DNA from 3 places in the Rhizobium sp. 01L419 genome. Region 3 is predicted to be linked to each of the others. Evidence: riboswitches for the same ligand, from Rfam matches in the RefSeq annotation. Region 3 holds a riboswitch; each other region holds the start of a gene.
What was found. A riboswitch is a leader RNA that binds a small molecule or an ion and turns the genes downstream of it on or off. The one in region 3 is predicted to bind cobalamin.
Positions count from the first base shown of each region.

Region 1: another riboswitch for cobalamin. It lies ahead of bluB (5,6-dimethylbenzimidazole synthase); the one in region 3 lies ahead of AC1DUP_RS22785 (ABC transporter substrate-binding protein).
Region 2: another riboswitch for cobalamin. It lies ahead of metE (5-methyltetrahydropteroyltriglutamate--homocysteine S-methyltransferase); the one in region 3 lies ahead of AC1DUP_RS22785 (ABC transporter substrate-binding protein).

Region 1 covers NZ_JBFTSM010000034.1:27,115-33,568, reverse strand. The annotation lists gene AC1DUP_RS35500 (3-deoxy-7-phosphoheptulonate synthase) at 27-1,094, opposite strand; gene AC1DUP_RS35495 (MFS transporter) at 1,336-2,751, opposite strand; cobalamin riboswitch at 2,903-3,092, shown strand; gene bluB (5,6-dimethylbenzimidazole synthase) at 3,135-3,821, shown strand; gene AC1DUP_RS35485 (MFS transporter) at 3,854-5,398, opposite strand; gene AC1DUP_RS35480 (LysR family transcriptional regulator) at 5,533-6,387, shown strand; gene AC1DUP_RS35475 (DUF2865 domain-containing protein) at 6,418-6,454, opposite strand, start outside.
Region 2 covers NZ_JBFTSM010000028.1:29,091-35,544, reverse strand. The annotation lists gene AC1DUP_RS34080 (TIGR03862 family flavoprotein) at 1-809, opposite strand, end outside; gene AC1DUP_RS34075 (MerR family transcriptional regulator) at 848-1,270, opposite strand; gene AC1DUP_RS34070 (heavy metal translocating P-type ATPase) at 1,341-3,641, shown strand; cobalamin riboswitch at 3,682-3,887, shown strand; gene metE (5-methyltetrahydropteroyltriglutamate--homocysteine S-methyltransferase) at 3,996-6,320, shown strand.
Region 3 covers NZ_JBFTSM010000012.1:77,599-84,052, reverse strand. The annotation lists gene AC1DUP_RS22795 (arylsulfatase) at 12-1,628, shown strand; gene AC1DUP_RS22790 (hypothetical protein) at 1,870-3,102, shown strand; cobalamin riboswitch at 3,158-3,440, shown strand; gene AC1DUP_RS22785 (ABC transporter substrate-binding protein) at 3,621-4,652, shown strand; gene AC1DUP_RS22780 (FecCD family ABC transporter permease) at 4,649-5,689, shown strand; gene AC1DUP_RS22775 (ABC transporter ATP-binding protein) at 5,686-6,450, shown strand; gene AC1DUP_RS22770 (class I SAM-dependent methyltransferase) at 6,454-6,454, shown strand, end outside.

The DNA.
Region 1 (6,454 bases), on a different contig from region 3:
TCACCCGCCGCGCCTTATTCTGTCGGTCAGGCAGCGACGGCGGCCTTGCGGCGGTCGCGGACGGCCTTGGCGAGATCCTCGAGTACGTCGACCGACATATCCCAGCCGATGCAGCCATCGGTGATCGACTGGCCATAGACGAGCGGCTTGCCGGGAACGAGATCCTGGCGGCCGGCGACGAGGTTGCTCTCGATCATCATGCCCTTGATGTGGTGGTTGCCGGCGACGATCTGGCCGGCGACGTCGTGGACGACCTTCGGCTGGTTCATCGGGTCCTTGCTGCTGTTGGCGTGGCTGGCATCGATCAGCATGCGCGGATCGACACCGAGCTTGACGGCCTCGGCGATGACGGCCTGCACGTCGGCTGCCTCATAATTCGGGCGCTTGCCGCCGCGCAGGATGATGTGGCAGTCCTCGTTGCCGCGCGTCGAGGCGATCGCTGCCTGTCCGTCCTTGGTGACGGCCGGGAAATGGTGCGGCTGGGAAGCCGCCATGATCGCATCGAGTGCGATGCGCGCGCTGCCATCCGTGCCGTTCTTGAAGCCGATCGGGCAGGAGAGACCCGAGGCGAGCTGGCGGTGGATCTGGCTTTCGGTCGTGCGCGCGCCGATGGCGCCGTAGCTGACGAGGTCGGCGATGTATTGCGGCGTGATCGTATCGAGGAATTCGCAGCCGGCCGGCAGGCCCATGGCGTTGATATCGAGCAGCAGGCGGCGGGCGATACGCAGGCCTTCCTCGATGCGATAGGTGCCGTCGAGATGCGGATCGTTCATCAGGCCCTTCCAGCCGACGGTCGTGCGGGGCTTTTCGAAATAGACGCGCATGACGATTTCGAGATCGCCGGAGAGGCGTCGTCGCTGCTCGACCAGGCGGGAGGCGTATTCGCGGGCGGCTGCCGGATCATGGATCGAGCAGGGGCCGATGATGACCAGCTGGCGGTCGTCCTTGCCGGTCAGGATATTGTGGATCGTGTCGCGGGTGCCGGTCACGGTCTCGGTGACCGCGGCACTACGCGGGATTTCCGAGATGATATCGGCAGGTTTGGTCAGCGGGGTGATCTCGACGATGCGAAGATCATCAATAGTGTCAGTCACGGTATGCTCTCCTGTTTGGTCATACCGTGCGGAACAAAAAAGCCGCCAGGTTGACTAGCGGCTGTTCGGGTTTGTCGTTGCGTTAGTTTCGTCTACGCACAGACCCGCATCCGCTGGAAGCAGCGGTACGAATAAAATCGCGATGCATAAACGGACGAAATCGACATGCAGCCTATGTAGCTATGCCGATGGGAGTTGTCACGCGGAATCTGTGAGAGAAAATGACCGATCCGTGAGGTTTTCAGCGGCTTTCCGCCATTGCCTCTCCTTGTGCCTCCTCCGGCTCTGCATGTCGGTTCTTGCGGCGGCGCGTCGTCAGTTCCTCGCCCGCATTGGCGGGCAGGCGCAGGAAGGTGATGCAGGCAAGGGCGGAGATCCCAGCCACCATGAAGAAGGCGATATGGAAATCGGAAACCAGCAGCTTGCCGCCGTGAAAGCTCGATGAGATTTCCAGGATCGTGCCGGCGACGGCAACACCCATGGCCATGGAGATGCGCTGGGCCACCGCATTGATGGCGGTTGCCTGGCTGCTGTCGGCCTCGTCCACATCGCCGAAGGCCATGGCGTTGACGCCTGAGAAGGCCATGGAACGCAGCAGGCCGCCGACGAGAAGACAGCCCATGATGACATAGAGCGGCGTTTCGACGGTGAAGAGGCCGTTCACACCGAGGAAGATCGCGGCGAGGAAGGTGGTCAGCGCAATGACGTTGCGGAAGCCGAAGGCATTGTAGGTGCGGGTGGCGGCGAATTTCGAGCCCATCGAACCGAGCGCGCTGACGAAGGTGATCGAGCCTGATTGCAGCGGCGTCATGCCGAAGCCGAGCTGCAGCATCAGCGGCATGAGAAAGGGTAACGCGCCGAGCCCCATGCGGAAATTCGAGGCGCCGAGGATCGATGCCCGGAACATCGGATAGCGGAACATTTTCGGGTCGAGCAGCGGATGCGGCGTGCGCCTGGCATGGATGAAATAAAGGATGCCGGAAAGGATGCCGACAGCGACGGTAACATAACCGTAGATGACGGGAACCGCCGGCAGGCTGATGACCGAAAGGCCGAAGACGAAACCGGAAAAGCCGATGCCCGACAGGAAGAAACCCGGAAAATCCATCGGCTTCGGTCTGCGCGGTTCGACAGCCGGCAGGAAGCGGGTGACGAGGATGATGCCGATAATGCCGATCGGCACATTGATCCAGAAGATCCAGTGCCAGCTGAGATAGGTCGTCAGGAAGCCGCCGATCGGCGGTCCCATGATCGGGCCGATCAGCGCCGGAATGGTGAGCCAGGCCATGGCATTCACCAGCTGGTGACGTGGCGTACCGCGTACCAGCAGCAATCGCCCGACCGGCGTCATCATCGAGCCGCCGGCACCCTGAATGAGACGGGAGATGACGAAGGCGGCGATGGAATTGGAGAAAGCGCAGGCGACGGAGCCGACCATGAAGACAAAGATCGCCAGGCGGAAAATATTGCGGGCACCGAAGCGATCCGACATCCAGCCGCTGATCGGAATGAAGATCGCTAAGGCCACGAGGTAGCTCGTTACCGCAAGCTTCAATGCGATCGGCGAAGTGCCTATATCGGCAGCAATCGCAGGCAGGCTGGTGGCAATCACGGTCGAATCCATCTGTTCCATGAACAGGGCGACCGCGAGGATCATCGGCGTTAGACGGGACACGGGCAACCGGAATGCAATGAGAATGAAGGGGCGCTTTCGGCGCCAGTCGGATTCGGGTTTCGTTCTAGGCCAGCATTTCCGGACTGTCCACGAAATGAATGTCGCATGCAGCTTGCCGCCATGCCGTTTCCACGCCATAGATCACCCTTCAGGTGCCCGCTTTCACAGGCGGGAGAATCGGGAATCCGGTGTGAGACCGGAACGTGCCCAACGCTGTAAGGCTGACGCTTGCCGCTTATCACGCCACTGGCCGCAAGGCCGGGAAGGCTGCGGCGAAGCGAATGACGCCAAGTCAGAAGACCGGCCTGGCAAGATAGACCCAACCCGCGCGGACGGCGGGCGGTTGCGTTGTTGGGGATTTGACGATGCGACCCATTGATGATGCCGCTTGCCCGGCATCCGGTTTTTCTGCGGCCGAACGCGAGGCCGTCTATCATGCGATCATGACGCGGCGCGATGTGCGTAGCCAGTTCCTGCCCGATCCTTTGCCGGATGATCTCGTCACAAGGCTGCTGACGGCGGCGCATCACGCGCCTTCGGTCGGCTTCATGCAGCCGTGGAATTTCATTCTGGTGAAGAGTGCCGAGGTCAGGGCGCGGGTGCGCGATGCTTTCGTGAAGGCGAATGAGGAAGCGGCCCGCATGTTCGACAGCGAACGGCAGGAAAAATACCGTTCGCTGAAGCTCGAAGGCATTGTCGAGGCGCCACTCGGCATCTGCGTGACCTGCGATCCTACCCGCAGCGGCAGCGTGGTACTGGGGCGCACACATAATCCGCGCATGGACAGCTATTCCACCGTCTGCGCCGTCCAGAACCTGTGGCTTGCTGCCAGAGCGGAAGGCGTCGGCATCGGCTGGGTCAGCATCTTTCGCGAGGGCGACCTGAAGGAAATCCTCGGCATTCCCGATCATATCGAGGTGGTGGCCTGGCTCTGCGCCGGCTTCGTCGAACGGCTCTGCGATCAGCCGGAACTGGCGGTCAAAGGCTGGCGGCAAAGGATGCCGCTGGAAGAACTGGTCTTCCATGACGGCTGGGGGCAGGTGGAAGGCTAGACCGCGCCGGATTGGGCCGGCGCGGGTCTGCATCATTGGGCTGGCTGGCTATCGCATTCCCTGGCGCAAACAGGGGCTTTCCAATGGCCGAAGACGAGGAAGCTCGCGGCGGCCATCAGCCAGACGCCGACGGCGCCGTAGAGCATGACTGCGCCGAATCCCTGGACGAGCGCATCATGCACCGTCGCGGCCGGGATATCGGGCAGGGAGGCGATATTGCCGGCGGAAATGCGTTCGGCAGCCAAGCGGAGATCGTCCGCCGCCATCGATGACGGCAGGACGCTCTTCAGATGCGAGAAGACGCCGTTGAAGAGGATGAAGCCCATGACGGCGATGTTGATGGCGAGCGAGATCATACGGGCGCTCATGTCGATACCGGAGGCCATGCCGGCGCGATCGCTGGAGACTGCGCCTGTCGTCGTGTTGCTGACCGGAGTGTTGGTGAAGCCCAATCCGATGCCTGAGAGCAGGGCGCCAGGCATCATGGTCAGCCAGCTTGGCTCGGTGGCGGCGCTGCCAGACTTCATCAACAGGAAGCCGAGGCCGATGGTGAAGAGACCGCCGGGAATGACGAGGCCCGGCCGGTAGCGCAGCGAAAGACGCTCGGCAAACGGCGGCACGACAAGGGTCGGCAGCGTATAGGCCAGCAGCGAGAGACCGGCGGCAAGGCTGCCGTAGCCGAGGCCGGCCTGATACCAGATCGGCAGATAGATCATGAAGGGCCAGAAGCTGATGTTCATGGCAGCCGAGCCGATGATCGCACCCGAGAAAGTGCGGATGCGGAAGACCGAGGCATCGAACATGGGCCGCGGGTTCAGCCACTCGGCAATGACGAAGGCGATAAGGCTTACCGCGCAAAGAGCGATAATGGCGAGTGCCGTGGGGCTGGCAAAGCCCAGGGCCGGCCCCTGCGTGATGAAGAAGGCGAGGCAGAAGACCGATAGTGAAAGGGTGGCGATGCCGGCAAAATCAAGCCGTCCCGCACTTGGGTCACGAGATTCCTCAATGCCGGTTACGGCGAGGGCTATGGTGATGACGGCAAGGACCGCATGAATGAGAAACACCCATTGCCAGCCGGCGGCTGCCACGATGGCAACGCCGATGATCGGGCCGAAGCCGAGGCCGATCCCGAAGATGATGCCCCACCAGCCGAAGGCCATGCTGCGGGCGCGGCCCTCCCGGAATTGATGGGAGAGAACGGCGACCTGGCAGATCAGCATGACGCCGCCGCTCATGCCCTGCAGAAAGCGGGCGGCGATCAGCAGCGAGGCATCCTGCGCAAGGCCGGCGACGAGCGAGGTCAAGCCGAAGGCGGCAATGCCGATCAGGAAGACACGCTTGCGGCCGTAACGATCGGCAAAGGTACCGGCCGCCATCAGCACCGTGGTGACGGCAATCGTGTAGGCGTTCATGATCCATTGCAGCGCGCTGAAATCGGCATGCAGCACCTTTTCAAGCGTCGGCAGAATTGCCGGGACGCTCGATATTTCAAGGCCGAACATGAGCGAGGAGAGGCAAGCGGCCATCAGGGCGATAATGCCTCTGATACGTGAGGAAGGAGGGGAGGCAGGGGTCATGCTTTGGCCTTTCGAGGTTGAGACATACAACGGTGACATCCGATGTCGTCCATTTGCGTCAGCATAAGCAGAGCTTGAACATTACAGAATTGGATGATTAACTATTTCAGACACAACAATTTCGGATAGATGCCATGACCATGCTCGATGTCGATTCCGTTCAGGCCTTCGTGACGATCGCCGAGAACAAGAGCTTCACCCGCGCCGCCAGTGAGCTTGGCAGCACGCAGGGCGCGATCAGCGTCAAGCTGAAACGGCTGGAAGAGCGGCTCGGCCACCGGCTGATCGAGCGCACGCCGCGGCTGGTGCGGCTTTCCGCACAGGGCGCGGTATTTCTTGATGCCGCACGGGAATTCCTCGCGGCCCATGACCGGGCGGTCGCCGCACTTTCCTCGTCGCGCCGTCATTTCAGGCTGGGCATTGCGGCCCATGTCGCCGGCCCGGAAGTGCCGACGCTGCTTGCACGCCTCAATGCCCATGATCCGGGGCTGACGATCGAGGTCCGGCTCGACAATTCCTGCGAGTTGCTTGCAGCCTTCGACCGCGGCGATCTGGATGCGGCGATCGTCCGTCGGGACGAGGACCGGCGCGACGGCGAGGTTCTGGCACCGGAGCATTTCGGCTGGTTCGCAACGCCGCAATTCGAATATCGCTGCGGTGAGCCGCTGCGTCTTGCAGCACTGTCGCCCAACTGCAGGGTGCGGGATGTCTGCACCCGGGCGCTCGATGCGGCGGGCATTCCCTGGGCGGAAGTCTTCCTCGGCGGCGGCTCTTCGGCTGTGACCGCAGCCGTTTCGGCCGGGCTTGCTGTCTCGACCTTTTCCTATCGCCTGGCACCCGTCGGTACGGTCGAGGTCAGCGAGCGGTTCGGCCTGCCGTCGCTACCATCCTCGGAGGTCGTGCTGCACTCGACGCTAACGGATGCCAAATCGCGCGCGGCACTGCGCACGCTGGCGGCAGCGTTCAGGGAGCATCGCGCCTCAAACTGAAGACGCTGTCCCGACGGCCGAGATCATACCCTATTGCTGTTGTTGTTGGGGCTGCGGGCCCGATGTT
Region 2 (6,454 bases), on a different contig from region 3:
GTGCGGCCGGGGGAAAGGTCGATTGCCAGACTTGCCTCGCCATGCTGCAGCAGGTCATCACGCAGAGCGGCGGCGTGTGCATAGATGAGGCTGCCCTCGATGCCGTGCCGGCTGATAACGAATTCGCCGGGAAATGTGCCGGCGCGCGATGTCGCAATGACCGATTTCAACGGCTCTCCGGCGAAGCGGTCACGGAAGAGATCACTCCAGTCGACATCGAAGCCGCAATTGGCAGGCTGAAATGGCGCGATTGTCGTGCCGCGTTCGGAAAGCAGCGATACCCAGCCGGCGTCAGAGCCGAGGCGGGGATAGCTGGCGCCGCCGAGCGCGAGCAGCGTGGCGTCGCAGGAAACGGTCTTGCGGCCGTCGGGGGTTTCGAATGCATGTCCACCCTCGGCAAAGCCGATCCAGCGATGGCGGGTAAAAAAGGTGACGTCACGGGCTTCCAGCCGGGCGAGCCAGGCGCGTAGTAAAGGCGAAGCCTTCATGACATTAGGGAAGACCCTGCCCGAGGAGCCTATAAAGGTTTCCGTGCCGAGGCCTGCCGCCCAGGCGCGGATATTTGTTGGCGTGAAGGCATCGAGGGCGGCGCGCAGCCGAGAATTGGCACCGCCAAAGCGGGAGGCGAACTGGTCGTAGTCTTCGGAGTGGGTGATGTTGAGACCCGACTTGCCGGCGAGCAGGAACTTGCGGGCGAAGGTCGGCATGGCATCATAGATGAAAACGGCATGGCCGCTTTCGGACAGCACTTCGGCAGCCGAAAGGCCGGTAGGGCCTCCACCGATGATCGCGATAGTCTTCTGTTCCATTACGCCTTCTTGGCGCGGCAGGTGATCTGGCGCAAGTCTCAGTGATGAGGATGGGCACACTTGCCGTGGTCGGCGAGCACCTCGATGACCCGGCACTGGTCGACGCGGCCATGGCCGCAGCCTTCGACCATTTGTTCCAGTTCGGCCTTCAGGGCGTTCAGACTGCGGATGCGCTGTTCGACTTCGATAAGGCGCGCCTTGGCGATGGCATCGGCGGAGGCACAGGACTGGTCCGGGTCGTCCTGCAGGTGCAGCAGCGTGCGGATCGCATCGATCTCGAAGCCGAGTTCACGGGCGTGACGGATGAAGGCGAGGCGGTTGAGATCGGCTGGCTCGTAGGAACGCTGGTTGCCCTCGCTACGGCTAGGTGCCGATAACAGGCCGATGCCCTCATAATAGCGGATCGTCGGCACCTTGACGCCGCTTTGGCGTGCCGCCTCGCCGATGGTGATCTTTTTCATGATTTCCTCTTGCACCTCTAGTCGCTAGAGGATGTAGGAAGGAGGCTGCCTACAAGCAAGGATTTAGATCATGAGTGAAGCAGCACAGGCACGGTACCGGGTTGGCGGCATGGATTGCGCCGCTTGCGCGACGAAAATCGACACGGCCGTCAGGCGCATGGACGGGGTCGAAGATGTCGCCGTCTCGGTGACGGCAGGTACGATGACCGTGCGTCATGACGGAAGCAGCGACCTGAAGGCGATCGAGAAGAAGGTAACCGGCCTCGGTTATTCCGTTGCTCCGCTCAAGGGCAAGGCGCCCGCTCAGGAGCCGAAGGGTAGTCATGATCACGCACATCATGATCACGATCATGACCATGCGCATGAGCATGAGCACGAGCATCATGACCATTCCCATGAAGGCCATGATCGCGATCATGATCATGCTGGTCATGACCATTCCGATCACGGGCATTCGCATGGCGCGGAGGAAGTCGAAGGGCTGCATGGCCATGATCATGGACCGATGACGGGTCCGTGGTGGCAGAGCAAGAAGGGTCGGCTGACGATCTTTTCCGGCGTGGCACTGGTGGCAGCCTATGTGGTGGGCCATCTGGTGCCATCGATTGCTTCCTATGCCTTCATCATTGCCATGCTGGTCGGGCTGGTTCCGATCGCCAAGCGCGCCATCATGGCGGCGCTTGCCGGCATTCCCTTTTCGATTGAAATGCTGATGACAATCGCCGCCGTCGGCGCAGTCATCATCAATGCCGGCGAAGAAGCGGCAACGGTGGTCTTCCTGTTCCTTGTCGGTGAGCTGCTGGAAGGCGTTGCGGCCGGCAAGGCGCGCGCCAGCATCCAGTCGCTGACAACACTGGTGCCGAAGATTGCGCTGCTTGAAACGGGTGGCGAGGTGAAGGAAGTGCCGGCGGAAACACTCGCTGTGGGCTCCGTCATTCTCGTACGGCCGGGCGATCGGATTTCCGCCGACGGTACGATCCTGTCTGGTGAAAGCGCTATCGACGAAGCGCCGGTGACCGGCGAAAGCACGCCGGTGCGCAAGGGAACGGGCGAGACCGTCTTCGCCGGTACGGTCAATGGCGATGCCGCGCTGCGCATTCGTGTAACGGCCGCTGCTGAGGACAATACGATTGCCCGTGTCGTCAAGCTCGTGGAAGAAGCCCAGGAATCCAAGGCGCCGACAGAACGCTTCATCGACCGCTTCTCGCGTTATTATACACCGGGCGTTGTCGTCGTGGCGGCGCTTGTCGCGGCCTTGCCGCCGCTTCTGATGGGTGCGGCGTGGGGCGAGTGGATCTACAAGGGTCTTGCGATCCTGCTGATCGGCTGCCCGTGCGCGCTGGTCATTTCGACGCCGGCGGCGATTGCGGCCTCGCTTTCGGCAGGCGCGCGCCGCGGGTTGCTGATGAAGGGCGGAGCGGTTCTGGAGTCGCTTGGCAAGGTGACGGCCGTTGCCTTCGACAAGACGGGTACGCTCACCGCGGGCAAGCCGCAGGTGACCGATATCATTGCCTATGGACGTCCCGAGGCGCAGGTGCTGTCACGAGCCGCCGTACTGGAGCAGGGCTCCAGCCATCCGCTGGCGCTGGCGATCCTCAACCGGGCGAAGGCCGATGGTGTGCCGATGCCGCCGGCTTTCGAACTTGAGGCGCTGCCGGGCAAGGGTGTGACGGGCAAGGTGGGCGGCGAGACGCTCGATCTCCTGTCGCCGCCGGCTGCGCGAGAGCGTGGTGCTTTGAGTGCGGAGCAGGATGAGCAGGTCGCCGTCCTGAACGGCGCGGGCAAAAGTGTTTCGGTGCTGCTGATCGATGGAGTCGCTGCCGGCCTCATCGCCATGCGCGACGAGCCGCGTGAGGACGCAAAGAGCGGCCTCGCGACGCTGAAGGCGGCAGGCGTGCGTGCCATTATGCTGACCGGCGACAACAAGCGCACGGCCGCTGCCGTTGCCGGTGATCTCGGCATCGACTGGCGCGGCGAGTTGCTGCCGCAGGACAAGCAGCGCATCGTCGGCGAATTGAAGAAGGAAGGGCTGTTCGTCGCCAAGGTCGGTGACGGCATCAACGATGCGCCGGCGCTTGCCGCTGCCGATGTCGGCATCGCCATGGGCGGCGGCACCGACGTGGCGCTGGAAACCGCGGATGCGGCCGTGCTGCACGGACGTGTCGGCGACGTTGCGCGCATGATTGACCTTTCGAAGCGGACGATGCGTAATATCTTCCAGAACATCACCATCGCGCTGGGGCTGAAGGCGGTGTTCCTTGTCACCACCATCGTCGGCATTACCGGCCTGTGGCCGGCGATCCTCGCCGATACCGGCGCGACCGTGCTGGTGACTATGAATGCACTCCGCCTTCTTCGTATAAAGATATAAAGATTTCTTTATGTGATCTTGACGTTGCGATGCGGCGGGTGCATGGTTGCCGCATCGTTGGTTCTTGGGATCAGACAATCCCAAGCTAAGAGGGAATTCGGTGCGGCGATCGCCAAGACCGAAGCTGCCCCCGCAACTGTAAGCGGATAGACACCGTCCTTCGACGTCACTGGGAAGACGCCTGGGAAGACTGGATGGTGTCGATGACCCGCAAGCCAGGAGACCTGCCGCGATAGATAACGTCCACGGGCGGGGTGTCCCGGTGTGCCGCTTTGCGCGAGACGGCACTCCTGTGTCCGCATCTCGTCGATGCGTTGCGCCTCAGCCTTGCCCATAACCTTCGGGGTAAGGAAAATGACCATCAAGACTGCCAATCTCGGCTTTCCCAGGATCGGAAAGCATCGCGAACTCAAATTCGCACTGGAAAACTATTGGGCCGGAAAATCCGATGCCGGCGCGCTTCTCGATGTTGCGAAGCGGTTGCGGGCCGAAAACTGGGCCTTGCAGAAAGAGAAGGGGATCGACGTCATTCCCTCGAACGATTTCTCGCTTTACGACCATGTGCTCGACACGGCTGTCATGGTCGGCGCCATTCCTTCGACCTATGGCTGGAAGGGCGGCCCTGTTGCGCTCGATACCTATTTCGCCATGGCGCGCGGCTCGACCGGCGATGCGGCGCATGCCGATTGCGGCCATCAGCACCATCACGGACATGGCGTGCCGGCGCTGGAAATGACGAAGTGGTTCGACACGAACTATCACTACATGGTGCCGGAACTCGGTCCCGATCAGTCCTTTGCGATGACGGCAAACAAGCCGCTCGATGCCTTCATCGAAGCCAAGACCCTTGGCATACACACCCGGCCGGTCATCCTCGGTCCGGTCACCTTCCTGAAACTCGCCAAGGGAACCGAGGACGGTTTTGCGCCGATCAGCCTGCTGGAGCGCCTGTTGCCGGTCTATGCGAGGGTGCTGGCGGAACTGAGTGCTGCCGGTGCCGACTGGGTGCAGATCGACGAACCGTGCTTGGTGCTGGATATAACGGGAGAAGAGCAGGCGGCGCTGAAACATGCCTATCGCGCGCTGCATGAGCTGGTGCCGAACCTGAAGATCATGCTTGCCACCTATTTCGGCGACATCGGCGACAACTTGCCAACGGCACTTGCGCTGCCGGTCGCGGGCCTGCATGTCGATCTCGTTCGTGCTCCGCAGCAGATCGATGCCCTTCTCAAGGCGCCAGGCGACCTGACTCTGTCACTCGGCGTCATCGACGGGCGCAATATCTGGAAGGCGGATCTGGCTGCGATCCTGAAAAGGATCGAGCCGCTGATCCAGCATTTCGGTGCTGATCGGCTGCAGATCGCACCGTCATGCTCCCTGCTGCATGTGCCGATCGATCTGGAGTTGGAGACCGGACTGGACGACGAGTTGAGGTCATGGCTCGCTTTCGCGACCCAGAAGCTGGACGAACTTGCAGCGTTAGGCGACCCCGGCACGGCTTCAGAGGTGATCGCGGCCGCGTCGCGAGCCGTTGGCTTGCGTGCTGCATCAGTGCGTGTGCATGACATGAAGGTCAGGCAGCGGGTTGCCGCAATCGACGAGGCGATGAAGACGCGCAGCAGTGACTTTGCGGAGCGCACCGGCCTGCAGGAACGAAAGCTTCGCCTGCCGCTTTTCCCGACGACGACGATTGGCTCCTTTCCGCAGACGGATGATGTGCGCAAATCTCGCTCTGCTTTCACAAAGGGGGCGATCAGCGAGGCGGATTATGATGCCTTCCTGAAAAAGGAGACCGAAGCGGCGATCCGCTGGCAGGAGGAAATCGGCCTCGATGTGCTCGTCCATGGCGAATTCGAGCGCAACGACATGGTGCAGTATTTTGGCGAGCAGCTTTCCGGCTTCGCCTTCACGCAGCATGCCTGGGTGCAGAGCTATGGTTCCCGTTATGTCCGCCCCCCGATCATCTTCGGCGACATCTCCCGGCCGAAGCCCATGACAGTCGAGTGGTGGCGTTATGCGCAGTCGCTGACGCAGAAGCCGGTGAAGGGCATGCTGACGGGGCCGGTGACGATCCTGAGTTGGTCGTTCGTCCGCGACGATCTCTCCCGCGCCGATGTCAGCCGGCAGATCGCGCTGGCGATCCGCGACGAGGTGCTTGATCTCGAACAGGCGGGTGCTGCGATGATCCAGATCGACGAGGCGGCCCTTCGCGAAGGTCTGCCGTTGCGCAAAGTGGACTGGAAGACCTATCTCGACTGGGCGGTGGAAAGTTTCCGCCTGTGCTCATCCGGTGTTTCCGACGAAACCCAGATCCACACACATATGTGCTACTCGGAGTTCAATCAGATTATCGACGCCATTGCGGCCATGGATGCCGACGTGATTTCCATCGAGACCTCACGCTCGAAGATGGAACTGCTGGAAGCCTTCCGCAGCTATAAATATCCTAACGAGATCGGCCCCGGTGTTTATGACATCCATTCGCCGCGCGTTCCCGATGTCGAGGAAATGACCGAGCTTCTGACGCTGGCGCGCGAGCGTCTGACGGATGGACAGCTCTGGATCAATCCTGATTGCGGATTGAAGACCCGTAAGTGGGAAGAAGTGCGCCCGGCGCTCGTCAACATGGTGGCCGCCGCCCGGCTGTTACGTGGTGCCGCAGCGATGACTCACGTCTGAGCGCCTAATCGATTCCTGCAGAGCCGGCTATAGGTCGGCTCTCGCCTCGGCGGCCTTCTCCACAGCCTGCTGCTGTTAACCAGCCGTTATCCATGTTTTTCACAGGAATGTAGCAATTTCAAACATGCCGTAAC
Region 3 (6,454 bases):
AGGATACCCGCATGGCAGAGGAGACGAAGAACCCATCCGTGACCGTGACCCGGCAAGGGCTCAGCCGCCGCGATCTGCTGGTCGCGAGCACGGCGCTGGCCGCAGCCGGCGTATCGCTATCTGCACCGGCGCCCGCACAGGCGCAACAGGCAACGACCTCAGGAACTGCCGGACGCAAACCGAACATCCTGATGATCATGGGTGACGATATCGGCTGGTTCAACCCGAGCATCTACCACCGCGGCATGATGGGATATCGCACTCCGAACATCGACCGCATCGGCAATGAGGGCGCGATGTTCACCGACTGGTACGGCGAGCAGAGCTGCACGGCCGGCCGCGCCGCCTTCATCACCGGCCAGTCGCCGATCAGGACGGGCCTCACCAAGGTCGGCCTGCCCGGCGCCGATCTCGGCATCCAGCCGGAAGACCCGACCGTTGCCGAATTCCTGAAATCACTCGGTTACGCCACCGGCCAGTTCGGCAAGAACCATCTCGGCGACAAGGATGAATTCCTGCCGACCAACCACGGCTTCGACGAATTCTTCGGCAATCTCTATCACCTCAATGCCGAGGAAGAGCCTGAGAATCCTGATTATCCCAAGGACCCGGAATTCCGCAAACGCTTCGGTCCGCGCGGCGTCATCAAGGCTTCGGCCGACGGCAGGATCGAGGATACCGGACCGCTGACTGTCAAGCGCATGGAGACCGTGGATCAGGAATTCCTGGCCGCCGCTCTCGATTTCATGGATCGCAAGCAGAATGCCGGCACACCCTGGTTCTGCTATTTCAACTCCACCCGCATGCACGTCAACACGCATCTGAAGGCCGATTCCGTCGGCAAGACTGGCCTTGGCGTCTATCCTGACGGCATGCTCGAACATGACGCCATGATCGGCGAACTCCTGAAGAAGCTGGACGATCTCGGCGTCGCCGACAATACGATCGTCGTCTATACCAGCGACAACGGCGCCGAGGTGATGACCTGGCCGGATGGCGGCACCACGCCTTTCCGGGGAGAAAAGGCAACGAACTGGGAAGGCGGCTATCGCGTGCCCACATGCATTCGCTGGCCTGGTGTCATCAAGCCCGGAACGATCCACAACGAGGCCTTCTCGCATTACGACCTGATCCCGACATTCTGCGCGGCGGCAGGCGAACCGGATATCGTGGCGAAATGCCTGACCGGCTACACCGCCGGCACCAAGACGTTCAAGGTGCATCTCGACGGCTACAATCTCATGCCCTTCCTGTCTGGAAGCGTAAACGAGACGCCGCGCCGCGATTTCCTCTACTGGAACGACGATGGCGAACTGGTCGCCGTGCGCGTGCTGAACTGGAAGGTCGTCTTCAAGTCGCAGGATCACACGGGCATCGGCGTCTGGCGCCAGCCATTCACCGAACTGAGGGCCCCGCTCCTCTTCAACCTCAGGGCCGATCCCTTTGAACGCGGCGACGAATCCATCGAATACGAAAAATGGTTCTTCGACCGCGCCTTCGTCATCGTTCCCTCGCAGGCGATCGTCGGGAAATGGCTGCAAAGCTTCGCGGAATTCCCCGTCCGTCAGAAGCCCGCGAGCTTCAATCTCGACGAAGTCATGCAGAAACTGTCGGCGCCGAAGAACTGATTGCAAAACATCACTGCAGCAGGCGGCCGCCGCGCCGCCTGCTGCAGCCGACGTTCCCCTCCACCGGCAACAGTTCTCACTGCTCGTGCTTGACGTTGCGATCCGGTCACGATGAAAGCCGGCCAAACATCAAACGAGGCCAGCGCCCTAATTTCTCAAAAATCCGACAACCAGGACTGGACAAGGCAAATGTAACTTTATAACAACGAAGATGTAATGTTATTACATTAAAGGAGATTTCATGCCCCGGCGCCTTTTCGCTGTCTTCGCAGTCGCCACCGCGCTCACCTCCGCCGCCCTGCCATCGGCTTCCCGCGCCGAGGAGGAACAGCAAGAAAGCTGGCGGCTTTTCGTGGCTGATCACAGCCTGCCGGTCGTCCGCGCCATCGATCTTGCGAGCGGCAGACAGATCGGTCGCTTCGATCTCAAGGCTTATGCCGCCCTGTCGCTGAGCGACACCGGGCGCACGGTCTTTGCCGTCCAGGGCGATGAGAATACCATTCATGTCATCGATACCGGCATTGTCCTTTCCGATCATGGGGAGCATCGCGATCTCGCAGTGACGCCGCCGAAGCTGATCGGCGCGACGATAAAGGGCGAGAAGCCGGGCCATGTCGTGACGCATGGCGATGACGTGGCGATCTTCTACGACCGCACCGACCGCTTCGATCTCCTGAAGGAAAGTAGCCTGCTGCAGGCAAAGCCGGAGCCGAAGGCTTTCAACACCATCGCCGCCCATCACGGCGTCGCGGTGCCGATGGGCAATCACCTGCTGGTTTCAGTGCCGAACATGCAGGCGCCGGTCAAGGAAGGCGAGTTGCCGCCGCGCCTTGGCCTGCGCGTGCTCGACCATGACGGACAACAGGCGGGCGATGTCGCGCCCTGCACCGGCCTGCATGGCGAGGCGACCTCCGCCCGCCTCGTCGCCTTCGGTTGCGAGGAAGGCGTGCTCGTCGCCCGCCCCGGCGGCACGAAAGGCCCCAAACTGGAGATGCTCGGCTATGGCGCGTCGCTGCCGCGAGGCAAGGTCTCGACCCTGCTTGGAGGGCGCTCCATGCAGTTCTTCCTCGGCAATTACGGGGAGGACAAGGTGGTGCTGATCGATCCCGACAGCACCGAAACACCCTACCGCGTCATAGACCTTCCGACCCGCCGCGTCGATTTCGTGCTCGATCCGGCACGGTTCCAGAATGCCTATATCCTCACCGAGGACGGCAAGCTGCACTTGCTCGATACGGTGAAGGGCGAGATCGTCAGATCGGAAACCGTCACGGAGCCCTACAGCAAGGATGGGCATTGGCGCGATCCGCGGCCGCGGCTGGCCGTGGCCGGCGATAATATCGCCATCACCGATCCTCGCCACAGCCTGATCCGCCTCGTCAGTAGCGAAACGCTGAAGGAAACGCGCACGATCCCCGTCGAGGGCCAGCCCTTCGCGCTCGTCGCCGCCGGCGGCTCGGGCGCCAGCCACTGAGCGACTCCGGACCCGGGACACTTCGAATCCGGTGCTTGACGTCGCCCACGGCGGCGTCATAGATCAGGACGACGGTTCCCCGAGGAGAGCTTCGAGGGGATTAATAGGGAACACGGTGCGGACGACCCAAAAGGGACCAAGACCGTGGCTGCCCCCGCAACTGTAAGCGGATTGCTGGTTATATCCCGGAATGTATGGTGCGCCATTCATATCAGGACATGACAAGCGAGCCGGTCACTCCAAGGCCTCAGGGCCATGCCACTGTGCGAAAGCGCGGGAAGGCAGATGACCGACTGACATCCGTGAGCCAGGAGACCTGCCGTCAATCACGATCCAATCAGCCGGGCGGGGATGCCCGGACAAGGAGCAGACATGATTGACCTTAATCCCTGCCGCTTGCCGCACGCGATCCGTCCCGATTGGACCACCCGCCGCTAGCCCTCTCCCTCCACGCTTGGCTCACGCATCTGCGCGCGCCGGCGTCCGCTAGCCCTTTTCCTTCCGATCGAGAGTTTCCAATGCGCCAGTTACTTCCAGGCTTTTCCCTTGCGCTCGGGCTCGCCGGCTTTTGCCTGGCCGGCCTCGCAGCCCCCGCCTTCGCCGCCACCCGATACCCCCTCACCCTTACCAATTGCGGCCAGCCGGTCACGTTCGACAAGGCCCCGGCCAAGATCGTTTCGATCGGCCAGGGCATGACCGAAGTGCTCTTCTCGCTCGGCCTTGCCGACAAGATCGCCGGCACGGCCGTCTGGGTCGGCCCGGTCCTGCCGCAATATGCCGAGGCCAACAGCAAGATCAAACGGCTGGCCGACAACGACCCGAGCTTCGAATCCGTCGTCGGTGCCGAGCCCGATCTGGTAGCCGCCGAATTCGAATGGCATGTCGGCACGCAAGGCTCCGTCGGCAAGCGCGAGCAATTCAAAGACCTCGGCATCAACACCTATGTCGCGCCTGCCGATTGCGTCGCCAAGATCAACACCGATGGCGGCGATGGCGTGCGCAGGGAACTGTTCACGATGGACCTGATCTATCAGGAAATCGCCGAACTCGCCGAGATCTTCGACATCAAGGACCGCGGCGATGCGCTGATCGCCGACCTGAAGACGCGCGAGGCCGCCGCCGTTGCCTCCGTTGCCGGCGCTTCAAGCAAGAACCTGCCCGTGGTCTTCTGGTTCTCCAGCAAGGAAGTGAAAGGCGATGCCTTCATCGCCGGCAAGAACAGCGCGCCGGCCTATATCCTGAAGACGCTCGGCGCCAAGAACGTCGTGACGACGGAAGAGGAATGGCCCCTCGTCGGCTGGGAAACCATTGCGCAGGCCAATCCCGCTGTCATCGTCATAGCCACCATGGACCGCCGTCGCTATGCCGCCGACGATCCCAAGGTGAAGGTGGGTTTCCTGGAGAATGATCCGGTCACCAGTGAACTCGATACGGTGAAAAACAAGCGCTTCATCATGATGGACGCGCAGTCGATGAACCCGACGATCCGCACGATCGACGGTATCGAAACGCTCGCAAAGGGCATCAAGTCCTTCGGTCTGACGCAGTGAGCCAGGCTGCCTTGCGACAGAGGAAATGGTGGGCGCTCGCCGCGCTCACCATCGCCGCCTTCGTCCTGCTCGGGCTGATGGTGAGCCTTGCCGTGTCTATAGGCGAGATCGCCATTCCTCTCGCCACCACGGCAAAGGCGGTGTCCAATCGCCTGTTCGGCACGGCATTCGAGCTCAGCCGCATTCATCAGGGCATCGTCTGGGATTACCGCCTCAGCCGCGCGCTGGTGGCGGCCAGTGCCGGTGCGTCGCTGGCGCTCTGCGGCACGGTGTTGCAGGCGCTGCTGCGCAATCCGCTCGCCGAACCCTACGTGCTCGGCATTTCGGCCGGCGCCTCTACCGGGGCCGTCTGCGTCATGATCCTTGGCTTCGGCTATGGCGTGCTCAGCCTCTCCGCCGGCGCCTTCATCGGCGCCGTCATTGCCTTCCTGCTGGTCGGCATTCTGGCAGCCGGTGTGGGCGGCACCAGCGAGCGCATCATTCTCTGCGGCGTGGCGGGCTCGCAGCTCTTCAATGCGCTGACCTCCTATATCGTCACCACGTCGGCCAATGCCGAACAGGCCCGCGGCGTGCTCTTCTGGCTGTTGGGGTCGCTGAGCGGCGTGCGCTGGCCGGATGTCTATCTCTCCCTGCCGGTCGCACTGACAGGCTTCGTCATCTGCCTTGCCCATGTGCGTGCGCTGGATGCCTTCGCCTTCGGCACGGATGCCGCAGCTTCCCTCGGCATCGCCGTGCGCCGGGTGCAGTTCACCCTGCTCGCCGTCACGGCTGCGATGACCGCAAGCGTCGTCAGCATGGTCGGCTCCATCGGCTTCGTCGGCCTCGTCATTCCCCATGCCGCCCGCTTCCTGGTCGGCCCAGCCCATGGCCGCCTGCTGCCGGCGACAGCGCTTGGCGGGGCGATCTTCATGGTCGGCGCCGACATCGTCTCGCGCATCATCATTCCGCAGCAGATCCTGCCGATCGGCGTCGTCACCGCGCTCTTCGGCGCACCGGCCTTCGCCATCATCCTTTATCGCGTGCGGAGAAGCGCATGAGCATATCAGTCGACAAGGTCACCTATGCCGCCGGCAATACCGTCATCGTCAATGGCGTCAGCATATCGGTCAAAAAGGGCAAGGTGCTCGGCCTGCTCGGGCCGAACGGCTCCGGAAAATCGAGTCTGCTCCGCCTGATCTGCCGGCTGCGGCAGGTCAGATCCGGCATCATCCGCCTCGGCGACGATGATGTCTCCGGCCTCTCGCGCGCCGCCCTTGCCCGCCGCATCGCTTTCGTCGAGCAGCAGACGACGACGGATACGCAGCTCACCGTGCGCGATATCGTCCGCCTCGGCCGCACGCCGCATCGCGGCCTCCTCTCGTCCTGGGCACCCGATGACGATGCCGCGGTCGAAGAAGCACTCGCCCGCGTCGACATGGGCGAACGCGCCGGCCAGCTCTGGCAGACACTGTCTGGCGGCGAGCGGCAACGGGTGCATATCGCCCGGGCGCTGGCCCAGACGCCAAGCGAACTGCTGCTCGACGAGCCGACCAACCATCTCGATATCCAGCACCAGCTCGATATCCTGGCCCTGGTCGCCAAACTCGGCCTCACCTCCATCATCGCGCTGCACGATCTCAATCTGGCAGCGATGTTCTGCGACCACTTGGCCGTGCTGCAGAAGGGCGAGGTCGTGGCCGCAGGCACGCCCGAGGAGGTGCTGACCGAAGCGCTGATCGCCCGCGTCTTCGGCGTGCGCGCCCATATCGAAAAATCACCCGTGCATGGCCGCGCACATATCCAGTATCGGATGGGGTAAGACA